Regions from separate parts of the Cedecea davisae genome, predicted to be linked through region 4. Evidence: predicted binding sites of a transcription regulator. Region 4 holds the regulator's gene; each other region holds the start of a gene.
The links. Region 4 encodes CRP, which controls carbon source genes, mostly activating them, when cyclic AMP is high. Its sites were predicted from a motif close to ATGTGANNNNNNTCACAT; they were not measured.
Positions count from the first base shown of each region.

Region 1: the regulator CRP is predicted to act here: its motif matches at 1,216-1,233, upstream of ACG1VR_RS07345 (CidA/LrgA family protein).
Region 2: the regulator CRP is predicted to act here: its motif matches at 1,527-1,544, upstream of ACG1VR_RS21410 (YjcB family protein).
Region 3: the regulator CRP is predicted to act here: its motif matches at 1,151-1,168, upstream of yrbN (protein YrbN).

Region 1 is NZ_CP172054.1:1,458,340-1,461,470, reverse strand. Features, by position in the region: gene ldtB (L,D-transpeptidase) at 184-1,104, shown strand; gene ACG1VR_RS07345 (CidA/LrgA family protein) at 1,282-1,683, shown strand; gene ACG1VR_RS07340 (CidB/LrgB family autolysis modulator) at 1,680-2,375, shown strand; gene cdd (cytidine deaminase) at 2,504-3,131, shown strand, end outside.
Region 2 is NZ_CP172054.1:4,473,340-4,476,470, reverse strand. Features, by position in the region: gene ACG1VR_RS21420 (ABC transporter substrate-binding protein) at 1-449, shown strand, start outside; gene modA (molybdate ABC transporter substrate-binding protein) at 449-1,153, shown strand; gene ACG1VR_RS21410 (YjcB family protein) at 1,197-1,478, opposite strand; gene ACG1VR_RS21405 (EAL domain-containing protein) at 1,919-3,131, shown strand, end outside.
Region 3 is NZ_CP172054.1:372,715-375,845, forward strand. Features, by position in the region: gene pnp (polyribonucleotide nucleotidyltransferase) at 1-62, shown strand, start outside; gene nlpI (lipoprotein NlpI) at 180-1,064, shown strand; gene yrbN (protein YrbN) at 1,175-1,252, shown strand; gene ACG1VR_RS02275 (DEAD/DEAH family ATP-dependent RNA helicase) at 1,245-3,131, shown strand, end outside.
Region 4 is NZ_CP172054.1:228,514-231,644, reverse strand. Features, by position in the region: gene ACG1VR_RS01445 (phosphoribulokinase) at 1-294, shown strand, start outside; gene ACG1VR_RS01440 (OsmC family protein) at 333-737, opposite strand; gene crp (cAMP-activated global transcriptional regulator CRP) at 1,052-1,684, shown strand; gene ACG1VR_RS01430 (YccS/YhfK family putative transporter) at 1,747-3,131, shown strand, end outside.

The DNA.
Region 1 (3,131 bases), 1.2 Mb from region 4:
TTATGCCATAACTATGATAAAGGGTCGCCCCGCATCTTAACCGTACAATAGTTAAGCAATGTGAAAAAAATGTGATTTCATCCACATCTGATTTCCCAGATGAAGGTAATGCACATATAATGCGCGGCTAAATCGTCCATGAACACTCACTAGCTGGCCCGTCTGGCATAACACTCGCACAACATGAATATGAAATTACGCTCGCTTTTACTGGCTTTTGTGGCTGTCGCGTCTTTCTGTAAAACAGCCTCCGCAGTGACCTATCCATTGCCGACTAACGGCAGCCGTGTGGTTGGTCAAAATCAGGTTATCACTATTCCGGAAGGCAGCACCGCGCCGCTGGAAGAGTATGCCGCGCAGTACCAGATGGGGCTTTCCAACATGCTGGAAGCTAACCCGGGTATTGACCCGTATCTGCCGAAAGCGGGTACGATTTTGAATATTCCTCAGCAATTGATCCTACCGGACACCGTGCACGAAGGGATTGTTATTAACAGCGCCGAAATGCGCCTCTACTATTACCCGAAAGGCACCAACACCGTTATCGTGCTGCCAATCGGTATCGGCCAGTTGGGTAAAGATACCCCGATTAACTGGACGACTAAGGTAGAGCGCAAGAAAAACGGCCCAACCTGGACGCCAACCGCCAAAATGCACGCTGAATACGCGGCAGCAGGCACTCCACTTCCGGCAGTGGTTCCGGCTGGCCCGGACAACCCAATGGGCCTGTACGCGCTGTACATCGGTAACCTGTACGCGATTCACGGCACCAATGCCAACTTCGGTATCGGCCTGCGCGTAAGCCACGGCTGCGTGCGTCTGCGTAACGAAGACATCAAGTTCCTGTTCGACAACGTGCCGGTTGGCACCCGCGTTCAGTTTATCGACGAACCGGTTAAAGCCACCACCGAGCCTGACGGCAGCCGCTACATCGAAGTTCACAACCCGCTGTCTACAACAGAAGCGCAGTTTAACTCCGGTGAAATCGTGCCAATCACTCTGACCAGCAGCGTACAGAAAGTCACCGCTCAGTCTGACGTGGATACCAGCGTGGTAGATCAGGCGATTCAGAACCGTTCCGGGATGCCGGTTCGTCTGAACTAATTTGCCTCACGATTGTTCGATAAGGCGGCCTCCGGGTCGCCTTTTTTTATTGCCGTAATAAAGAACAGCAAACCTTCACGCAGGGAATATTTGTTATGCTGATAATTCATGATGTGATGGATAGCACATATTTGGGTTTAATTGTATGATGAATGCGTTTCTTAAAGGGTAACCTCTATGCGTAACTCGTTCACGGTAATCTGGCAGTATCTTCGTTCTTTTGTCTTAATTTACTTATGCTTATATGCAGGCATTTTTGTCGCCTCGCTGCTGCCCATCGTCATTCCCGGCAGCATTATCGGCATGCTAATTCTGTTTGTGCTGCTGTCGCTGCAAATCCTACCGGCGAAATGGGTAAAACCCAGCTGCCACCTGATGATTCGCTATATGGCGCTGCTGTTTGTGCCCATCGGCGTGGGCGTTATGCAGTATTACGACGTGCTGAAGGCGCAGTTCGGTCCGGTGGTCATTTCCTGTTTAATCAGCACTCTGGTGGTGCTGGTGATTGTGAGCTGGAGTTCGCACCTGGTTCACGGCGAAAGAAAAGTGGTTGGCGAAAGCGAGGCAGATAACAAATGATGCATTATATATGGTGGTCCTTGCCGCTGACGCTTATCGTCTTCTTTGCCGCCCGCAAGCTTGCCGCCCGCGTGCAGTCTCCCCTGCTGAACCCGCTGCTGGTTTGTATGGTGGTGATTATTCCGCTGCTGCTGGTAACCGGCATTCCCTACGACCATTATTTTAAAGGCAGCGAGGTGCTTAACGACCTGCTACAGCCCGCCGTTGTGGCGCTCGCCTTTCCGCTTTATGAGCAAATCCACCAGATCCGCGCCCGCTGGAAATCAATTATTACCATCTGCTTTATCGGCAGCATGGTGGCGATGACCACAGGGACTTCAATCGCGCTGCTGATGGGCGCTTCGCCGGAAATCGCCGCTTCGGTGCTGCCTAAGTCAGTAACCACGCCAATTGCCATGGCCGTTGGCGGCGGCATCGGCGGTATTCCTGCGATTAGCGCAGTCTGCGTTATCTTCGTCGGCATTCTGGGTGCGGTGTTCGGCCACACGCTGCTGAACCTGATGCACATCAAGACTAAAGCTTCTCGCGGGCTGTCTATGGGGGCCGCTTCACATGCGCTGGGTACGGCTCGCTGCGCCGAACTCGACTTCCAGGAAGGCGCTTTTAGCTCGCTGGCGCTGGTGATTTGCGGGGTAATAACCTCCCTTATCGCACCGTTTTTATTCCCGGTATTGTTGAAACTCTTTGGCTAAAACCTGCAACAGATCGCGAAATTGTATTTTTCATTGCATATGTTGCATTGTTAATGAGATTCAGATCACATATTAAGCCCTATCAGTTCCGTAAACTAGGTTCCCGTTACCTGTTATGAGGCTTAAACATGCGTTCACGTTTTGATGCTGCTTTTGCGCAGCTCCCTGCTGCGCTGCAATCCGCTTTGCAACCGCTGCTTGCCGATGAACACTTTCCGGCGATGTTTACGGCAGCAGAAGTGGAAGCGCTGAAACATCAATCCGGGCTTGGCGATGACGATTTGGCGTTTGCTTTACTCCCGCTGGCCGCAGCCTGTGCCCGCGCTGACCTCTCGCATTTTAACGTTGGTGCCGTTGCGCGCGGCGTTAGCGGTAATCTCTATTTCGGCGGCAACATGGAATTCCTTGGTGCCACCATGCAGCAAACCGTGCACGCAGAGCAAAGCGCCATCACCCACGCCTGGATGCGCGGTGAAAAAGGCCTGGTTGATATCACCGTCAACTACACGCCGTGCGGCCACTGCCGCCAGTTTATGAACGAGCTGAACAGCGGCGTTGCGCTACGCATTCATCTCCCGGGCCGCCAGGCTTCAACCCTTGGCGACTATCTGCCGGACGCCTTCGGCCCGCGTGACCTTGAGATTAAAACCCTGCTGCTGGACGAAGAAAACCACGGCTTTGCGCTTAAGGGTGACGCGCTTGAGCAGGCCGCAATTACCGCAGCAAACCGCAGCCACGCGCCTTATAGCAAGGCTC
Region 2 (3,131 bases), 710 kb from region 4:
CTGAAAGCCAGCGCGTTCGGGCCTATATGGCTAACCCTGACCTGACGACCTACGGTTCCGGTAAATACACGGGCTTGATGATGGCCCATGCGGGGGCGCTAAACGTTGCAGCAGCCACCGTTAAAGGGTTCAAACAGGTATCAATGGAGCAGGTGATCGCCTGGGATCCACAGACGATCTTCGTGCAGGATCGCTACCCGAAAGTAGTGAATGAAATCAAAAACGATCCGCAGTGGCAGACTATTGATGCGGTGAAGAACCACCGCGTCTGGCTTATGCCGGAGTACGCCAAGGCCTGGGGCTACCCGATGCCGGAGGCGATGGCTATAGGCGAGCTATGGATGGCGAAAAAACTCTACCCGGAAAAATTCCGCGACATTGATATGAAGAAAATCGCCGACAGTTGGTATCAGCGTTTTTATCGTACGCATTATGAGGGCGTTGAGTGATGGATTTGCAGGTGCTGGCGGCGGGAAGCCTGCGCCTTGCCTGGCAGACGCTGATGGCGCAGTTCTGCCGTGAAACCGGCATCCATGTTGATACCCGGTTTGCTCCGGCAGGTATGCTGAGGGAACGTATTGAGGCTGGTGAATATTGCAGCCTGTTTGCCTCGGCGAATATGGCTCATCCTCAGGCGCTGCTGGAGCAGGGGATAGCTTCTGCGGTTCAGCGTTTTGCCGGGAACACGCTCTGTGTGACGGCGGCGGCGCAAGTGGTGGAGGAGAAGAGCGACTGGCTAAGCTTGCTGGCTAATCCCGCGCTTCGCATTGCCACTTCCACGCCCGGCAGCGACCCTTCAGGTGATTACACCTGGCAGCTATTTGCCGGGTTGCAGTCGCGATTTGGCGTTGAGCTACACCACCGGGCCATACCGCTGGTTGGCGGGCCGGACAGCAAACCGGTTCCGCAGGGAGAGCTTGCCGCCGCGTGGTTAATCGGCAGCGGCCAGGCCGATCTCTTTATTGGCTATCGTAGCTATGCCGGTGTTTTAAAACAGCATAAGGAGCTGAGAGTGTTTGAAATTCCTCAGCCTTATAATATTGAAGCGAATTACGGCGTGGCACTGTGCGATGAACGGGCAAGGCCGCTGTGGGCATTTCTCGGCTCCGATAGCGCCCGGGGAATATTATTGCAGAGTGGTTTTAGCGCCTGAATAATAAAAAACCGCTGGCAGCAGCGGCTTTTATGAGGCCCCGTCAGGGCATCATGGTTGGCCATTCTGCCGGCATGCGTGAGATTACGTTCACCAGCAGTTGCTTAAAGGATGCCCAGATAAGCGGGAAATCCTCCAGCGTCAGGCCCAATAAACCCATAGCAAACCAGCATGACGCGGCGATGCCCAGCCCGCTGCAGGCAAATGCCAGTATCCGGTAGTCGGAGCGGCGAAACTGGATATTGAGGCTACTTGCCAGAAACATCAAAACGGCACTGACCAGCGGCCAGCGCAGCAAAAAAACGCCGGTAGTAATTGTTGCCATTCACCTTATTCCTCGATCACTGCAACTTTCTTGTTTGTTGCATCAATAATGTGAAGTCTATCACTGTTGGGCATTTAATCACCAGTTTTGAGCGTGTTTTTTCGTCGTTTTTATCGCCGGAAAGGCGTCTTTTTAAGCTGGAATTAGCCGCGCAGCGGTGAACATTTTGTTTATCTGACGTTTACCGCAATTTCGTTTAAATAATCATTCCCTGCTGCTTTAACCCCAGAAAAAATCATATTCACTCGGCAGGTCAAATCTTAAGCTAAACAGTCTCCCGATTTAACTTATCTTATTGTTGCGCAAATTAATTTTCGCTGAGTTAACGCCTGAATCCTATTGCTAAAACAGGCTTTATGATGCAACGTAATCGGCGGTCATCAGGTGGTTCCGGTAAGACATAAAAAATGAGCGGTTAATAGCAGGGACATGTGGGCATCATGGTGAAACGAGTCTATTTAAAGGTGTTGCGCACATCAGGATTTGTCCTGATGGTTTGCCTGCCGGTTATGCTGGCTATCTATTTTGCGCATATGCGCGCAACCAGTGACACCCAGCAGCATCTGCACTCTTTTGGCAAGCTGGTGATGGAAAAGACGGAAATTGTCATCAGCCACGTTAATGACGCCCGCAGCGAAGCCGAGAATTTTTCTGGAAATATATGTAGCCCGGAACATATGGCTAACATGCTGGATATTGTGCGCAGTAAACTTTTTGTCGCCGACTTAATTTACGCTAAAGGCAATCAGCTGCTTTGTTCTACCAGCTATAAACCGTTAAAACCCATTCCTGCCCCTCCGCCGACCTATACCCGCAAGCCAGATGTGGCAATTAACTATTATCTGGATACGCCTTTTTACGCCGGTCATAAAATGACTTATATGCGGCGTGGTAATTATATCGCGGTAATTAATCCACTTACCTGGTCGGAAGTTTTGTCTGAGGACGATTCTTTGGTCTACGGCGTGTTTGATACCGTCACCAGGAGTTTCTTTTCTTTAAGCCCCGGCGCCGATAGCGATCTGCTGCACGGCTTTATTCTGCGTGGAGAGAAAACCTTTACCCACGATAACCGCTTTTACACCATTAACTATTCGGCAAAAAGACCGATAGCGGTCATTGTTTCGACTTCAGAAACGCTATTTAACCGCCAGTGGTATCACCAGCTGACGCTGACTTTGCCGCTGGGTGTTATTTGCAGTCTTATAATTCTTATGATGTGGTCGCGAACCCGACAGCAGCTTAATTCACCACGTCGTATGCTGCAAAGAGCGCTGGCCAGAAAACAGCTTAAGCTTCATTACCAGCCGATAATTGATATTCAGAACGGCCACTGCGTTGGGGCAGAGGCGCTACTGCGCTGGGTTAATTTTAACGGGCAGACCATCAGCCCCGGCACATTTATTCCGCTGGCTGAATCTGAAGGCTTGATTCACAAAATATCAGACTATGTGGTGGATGCGGTATTTAAAGACTTTGGTGAGTTTCTGGCGGACCATCCGGGGCTGTACGTTTCGATAAATCTTTCGGCGGCGGATTTTCACTCTTCACGCCTGATTAATGTTCTCTCCGAGCGCATTAAAACCTATAACATCAGGCCCGGGCAGATAAAAATTGAAGTTACCGAGCGTGGATTTATTGATGTTGAAAAAA
Region 3 (3,131 bases), 140 kb from region 4:
AAGAAGCAACCGAGCAGTCTCCGGCGGAAGGCGCAGCACCGGCTGCTCCAGAAGCTGAGTAAGGTTTGCCAATTTAGCTCTCCATGGAAACATGGAGAGCTGTTTGTTACGGGACCGGATGTCTCGTTTGCAGCCGGGGGACAGGACGTTCATCCATTTGTTGTCTTCGGGAGTAGGAAATGAAGCCTTTTTTGCGCTGGTGTTTCGTTGCGACAGCTATCACGCTGGCCGGATGCAGCAACTCTGCCTGGCGTAAGAACGAAGTATTAGCGGTGCCACTGCAGCCTACGTTGCAGCAAGAAGTGATTCTGGCACGCATGGAACAAATACTTGCCAGTCGGGCTTTAACCGATGACGAACGCGCACAGCTTTTATATGAGCGCGGAGTGTTGTATGATAGTCTCGGTCTGAGGGCTTTGGCGCGGAATGATTTTTCACAAGCGCTGGCCATCCGTCCCGATATGCCTGAAGTATTCAATTACTTAGGCATTTATTTAACGCAGGCAGGCAATTTTGATGCTGCCTATGAAGCGTTTGATTCTGTACTTGAGCTTGATCCAACTTACAACTACGCGCATTTAAATCGCGGTATCGCCCTCTATTACGGTGGTCGTTATCGTTTAGCGCAAGATGATCTGCTGGCGTTTTATCAAGACGATCCCAACGATCCTTTCCGTAGCCTGTGGCTCTATATTGCTGAACGCAATCTGGACGAAAAGCAGGCCAAAGTGGCGCTACAACAGCGTCTCGAGAAATCGGATAGAGAGCAATGGGGATGGAACATTGTCGAGTTCTACCTGGGCAACATTAGCGAAAAAGAGCTAATGGAACGCCTCAAGGCGGACGCAACGGATAACACCTCGCTCGCTGAGCATCTCAGTGAAACCAACTTCTATTTAGGTAAGTACTACCTAAGTCTGGGGGATAAGGACAGCGCCAAGGCACTGTTCAAGTTAGCGGTTGCTAACAACGTACACAACTACGTTGAGCACCGTTATGCATTGTTGGAATTAGCGCTCTTGGGCCAGGAGCAAGACGACCTGGCAGAATCGGACCAGCAATAGCTGACGAACAACGATCGTCCCATAAACTTTTTAACTAAAGTCATCACCTTAACGGGTGAGGGCGTTTTTGTTCGTTAATCAATCAAATTTGAGCCGGTTCACACTTTTCAATGAAAATTGCAGATCAATTTCACGATGAGTTACGTAGACTGGCCGCCATCAATGAGGCACATGTACTACATGACTGATATCATCGAAACCACTTTTTCTGATCTGGGGCTGCACGCCTCCATCATTCAGGCCCTGAACGATCTGGGCTACGAAAAGCCATCACCCATTCAGGCAGAGTGTATTCCACACCTGCTGAATGGCCGCGACGTTCTGGGCATGGCTCAGACCGGTAGCGGTAAAACCGCAGCGTTCTCTTTACCGCTGCTGAACAACCTCGATCCTGAGCTTAAAGCACCGCAAATCCTGGTGCTGGCGCCGACCCGCGAACTGGCGGTTCAGGTTGCAGAAGCCATGACGGATTTCTCTAAACATATGCATGGCGTTAACGTCGTGGCCCTGTACGGCGGCCAGCGTTATGACGTGCAGCTGCGCGCTCTGCGTCAGGGGCCACAGATTGTTGTCGGTACTCCGGGTCGTCTGCTGGACCACCTGAAACGCGGCACCCTGAACCTGTCCGGCCTGAAAGGTCTGGTACTGGACGAAGCGGATGAAATGCTGCGTATGGGCTTCATCGAAGACGTTGAAACCATCATGGCGCAGATCCCGGCTGAACATCAGACCGCGCTGTTCTCAGCAACCATGCCGGAAGCTATCCGTCGCATTACCCGTCGCTTCATGAAAGATCCTCAGGAAGTGCGCATTCAGTCAAGCGTAACTACTCGTCCGGACATCAGCCAGAGCTTCTGGTCTGTTTACGGCATGCGTAAAAATGAAGCGCTGGTTCGTTTCCTGGAAGCGGAAGACTTTGATGCGGCGATTATCTTCGTGCGTACCAAAAACGCGACTCTGGAAGTGGCCGAAGCGCTGGAGCGTAGCGGTTACAACAGCGCCGCGCTGAACGGCGACATGAACCAGGCCCTGCGTGAGCAGACTCTGGAGCGCCTGAAAGATGGTCGTCTGGACATCCTGATCGCAACCGACGTTGCGGCTCGTGGCCTGGACGTTGAGCGTATCAGCCTGGTTGTTAACTACGACATCCCGATGGACTCCGAGTCTTACGTTCACCGTATCGGTCGTACCGGTCGTGCTGGTCGTGCTGGCCGTGCGCTGCTGTTCGTTGAGAACCGTGAACGCCGCCTGCTGCGCAACATCGAGCGCACCATGAAGCTGACTATTCCTGAAGTAGAGCTGCCAAACGCAGAACTGCTGAGCGAACGTCGCCTGGCTAAATTCGCCGCTAAAGTTCAGCAGCAGCTGGAAAGCAGCGATCTGGATCAGTACCGCGCGCTGCTGGCAAAAATTCAGCCTTCTTCTGAAGAAGAACTGGACATCGAAACGCTGGCCGCAGCTCTGCTGAAAATGGCTCAGGGTGAGCGTCCGCTTATCCTGCCACCGGATGCACCGATGCGCCCACGTCGCGAGTTCAAAGAACGTGACGATCGTTTCGAACGTCGCGGCGACCGTAACGATCGCGGCCCGCGCGGCGACCGTCCGGAGCGTGGTGGTGAAGACCGTCCGCGTCGTGAACGTCGTGAAGCTGGCGATATGGAACTGTACCGCATCGAAGTTGGCCGTGATGACGGCGTTGAAGTTCGTCACATCGTTGGCGCTATCGCTAACGAAGGCGATATCAGCAGCCGCTACATCGGTAACATCAAGCTGTTCGGCACCCACTCCACCATCGAGCTGCCGAAAGGCATGCCGGGTGAAGTTCTGCAGCACTTTACCCGCACTCGTATTCTCAACAAACCGATGAATATGCAGCTGCTGGGCGATGCGCAGCCACGTCCTGAGCGCAGCGGTGAACGCCGTGGCGGTCCTGCTCGTGAAGGCGGCCGTAGCTTCGGCGGTGAGCGTCGTGAAGGTGGCCGTGGTCCACGTCGCGATGGCGCTGGTGCCGGTGCTGGCGCGGGTCGTAGCTTCAGCGGCGAACGTCGTGAAGGCGGTCGCGGTCCA
Region 4 (3,131 bases):
TTCATTACGCCGCAATTCTCCCGCACACACATTAACTTCCAGCGCGTGCCCACGGTGGATACCTCAAATCCCTTTGCCGCCCGCGCGATCCCTTCTCTCGATGAAAGCTTCGTGGTCATCCACTTCCGCGGGCTCGACGATATCGACTTCCCGTATTTACTGGCAATGTTGCAGGGATCGTTTATTTCCCACATCAACACGCTGGTGGTGCCGGGAGGGAAAATGGGGCTGGCGATGGAGTTGATTATGGCGCCGCTGGTAGAGAAATTGGCGCAGGGCAGGAAGATAGCTTAATCCGACATGGGCGGTGCCGACACCGCCCATCCCGAATATTACCCTTCGATCACTTCATAGCTGTGGCTTATCTCTGCCGCTTTCTCCAGCATCAGCGTGACCGAGCAGTATTTCTCTGCCGTCAGCTCGACGGCACGAGCGACCGCGCTGTCTTTCAGGTCTTTGCCGGTAACCACAAAGTGCAGGTTGATATGCGTGAACAGGCGCGGCGCTTCTTCACGGCGCTCGGACGTCAGCTTCACTTCGCAGTCGGTCACCGCGTGGCGGCCTTTTTGCAAAATAGAAACCACGTCAATCGAGCTACAGCCCCCGGCGGCCATCAGCAGCATTTCCATCGGGCTTGGTGCTTTATCTCCGGAGTTACCGTCCATCAAAACCTGGTGGCCGGAAGCGGATTCACCGAGGAAGGTCATGCCTTCCACCCATTTAACTCGTGCCTGCATTTGCGTACTCCCAGTTGAGAAAAATTTCTTTCAGATTACGCGCCTGGGCCAAAACTGGCAACGTAAGGCGATCCAGGTCATGCTGAAACGAGACAATACAAGACACTTACCAAAAGCTATGCTAAAACAATCCGGATGCTGCTGCGGGACAGAGACGTTGATGCACGTAAGCAGAGGAAACGACTAATTACAGGCCGCAGGATTGACCTGCTCGCCAGCTCCCAGGGCTTGGGAAAATTTCACGATTGCAACGCCAGACAAGAGGTTCCGAGTCTTGTCTTTGGTAGCCAGTTTACAACAGAGGATAACCGCGCATGGTGCTTGGCAAACCGCAAACAGACCCGACTCTCGAATGGTTCTTGTCTCATTGCCACATTCATAAGTATCCGTCGAAGAGCACGCTGATTCACCAGGGTGAAAAGGCGGAGACGCTGTACTACATCGTCAAGGGCTCCGTAGCTGTTCTGATTAAAGATGAAGAAGGCAAGGAGATGATCCTTTCTTATCTGAATCAGGGTGATTTCATTGGTGAATTAGGGCTGTTCGAAGAAGGTCAGGAGCGTAGCGCCTGGGTTCGAGCCAAATCGGCCTGCGAAGTAGCTGAAATTTCTTATAAAAAATTCCGTCAGCTGATTCAGGTTAACCCGGATATCCTGATGCGTCTCTCATCCCAGATGGCTCGCCGTCTGCAGGTAACTTCCGAGAAAGTCGGCAACCTCGCCTTCCTCGACGTAACCGGCCGTATCGCACAGACGCTGCTCAACCTGGCTAAACAGCCGGACGCGATGACCCACCCGGACGGTATGCAGATCAAAATCACCCGTCAGGAAATTGGCCAGATCGTGGGCTGCTCCCGCGAAACCGTTGGCCGTATTCTGAAAATGCTGGAAGATCAAAACCTCATCTCCGCACACGGGAAAACGATTGTCGTCTACGGCACTCGTTAATCAGTGCAAAAAAAGGCGTGTCGCTTCGGTAACACGCCTTTTTTGTCTCTACAATTCAGGCTATGTGGAAAAGATTAATTTACCATCCCGAGGTTAACTACGCCCTGCGGCAAACGCTGGTGCTGTGCCTTCCCGTCGCCGTCGGTCTGGTACTCGGCAGCCTGCAAAACGGCCTGCTGTTCTCATTAGTTCCCGCCTGCTGCAACATCGCCGGGCTGGACACACCCCACAAACGCTTCTTTAAACGCCTGATTATCGGCGGTAGTCTGTTTGCCGTCAGCAGCCTGATAATGCAGCTTCTGCTGCTCTACACCAGCGTACCGCTGCCGGCGATACTCATCGTCATGGCCCTGCTGCTGGGCGTAACGGCGGAGATAAGTTCGCTGCACGCCCGCCTGCTGCCCGCCTCGCTGATTGCCGCCATTTTCACGCTTAGCATGGCCGGGAATATGCCCATCTGGAAGCCGATGTTGCTGTATATCTCCGGCACCATCTGGTACGGCGCATTCAACTGGTTCTGGTTCAGGATGTGGCGCGAGCAGCCGCTGCGGGAGTCGCTGAGCCTGCTCTACCGGCAGTTGGCGGATTACTGCGAGGCGAAATACAGCATGCTGACCCAGCACACCGATCCGGAAAAGGCGCTGCCGCCTTTGCTGGTTCGCCAGCAAAAAGCCGTGGATCTGATAACCACCTGTTACCAGCAGCTCCACATGCTGTCGGCCAATCAGCAGAACGGCTATAAGCGGCTGCTGCGTGCCTTTCAGGTCGCGCTCGATTTACAGGAGCATATTTCGGTTAGCCTGCATCAGCCGGAAGAGGTTCAAAAGCTGGTGGAGCAAAGCCACGCCGAGGCCGTTATCCGCTGGAATGCACAAACTATTGCCGCCCGCCTGCGGGTACTGGCGGATGACATCCTTTATCACCGCTATCCCACGCGCTTCACCATGGAAAAACAGATAGACGCCCTGGAAAAGATTGCGCGCCAGAACCCTGATAACCCGGTCGGGCAGTTTTGCCACTATCACTTCAGCCGCATTGCCCGGGTGCTGAAAACCCAGCGCCCGCTCTACGTCCGGGATTTGATGGAGGACAGGGAGCGCCGCCTGCCGTTCTTCCCGGCGCTCAGGAATTACCTCTCGTTCAAATCCTCCGCGCTGCGCAGCTCCGCCCGCCTCGGCGTAATGCTGACTATCGCCAGCCTGCTCGGCTCGTTTTTACATCTGCCAAAGCCCTACTGGATCCTGATGACGGTCATGTTCGTCACCCAAAACGGCTACGGCGCAACGCGGGTACGCATCGTCCACAGGGCGGCAGGCACCATGGCGGGCCTGTGTATCGCCGGGATAACCCTGCACTTCCACGTCCCGGACAGCTACACGCTGCTGGCAATGCTGGCGATTACCCTGGTAAGTTACCTGTTTATCCGCAAAAGCTACGGCTGGGCGAC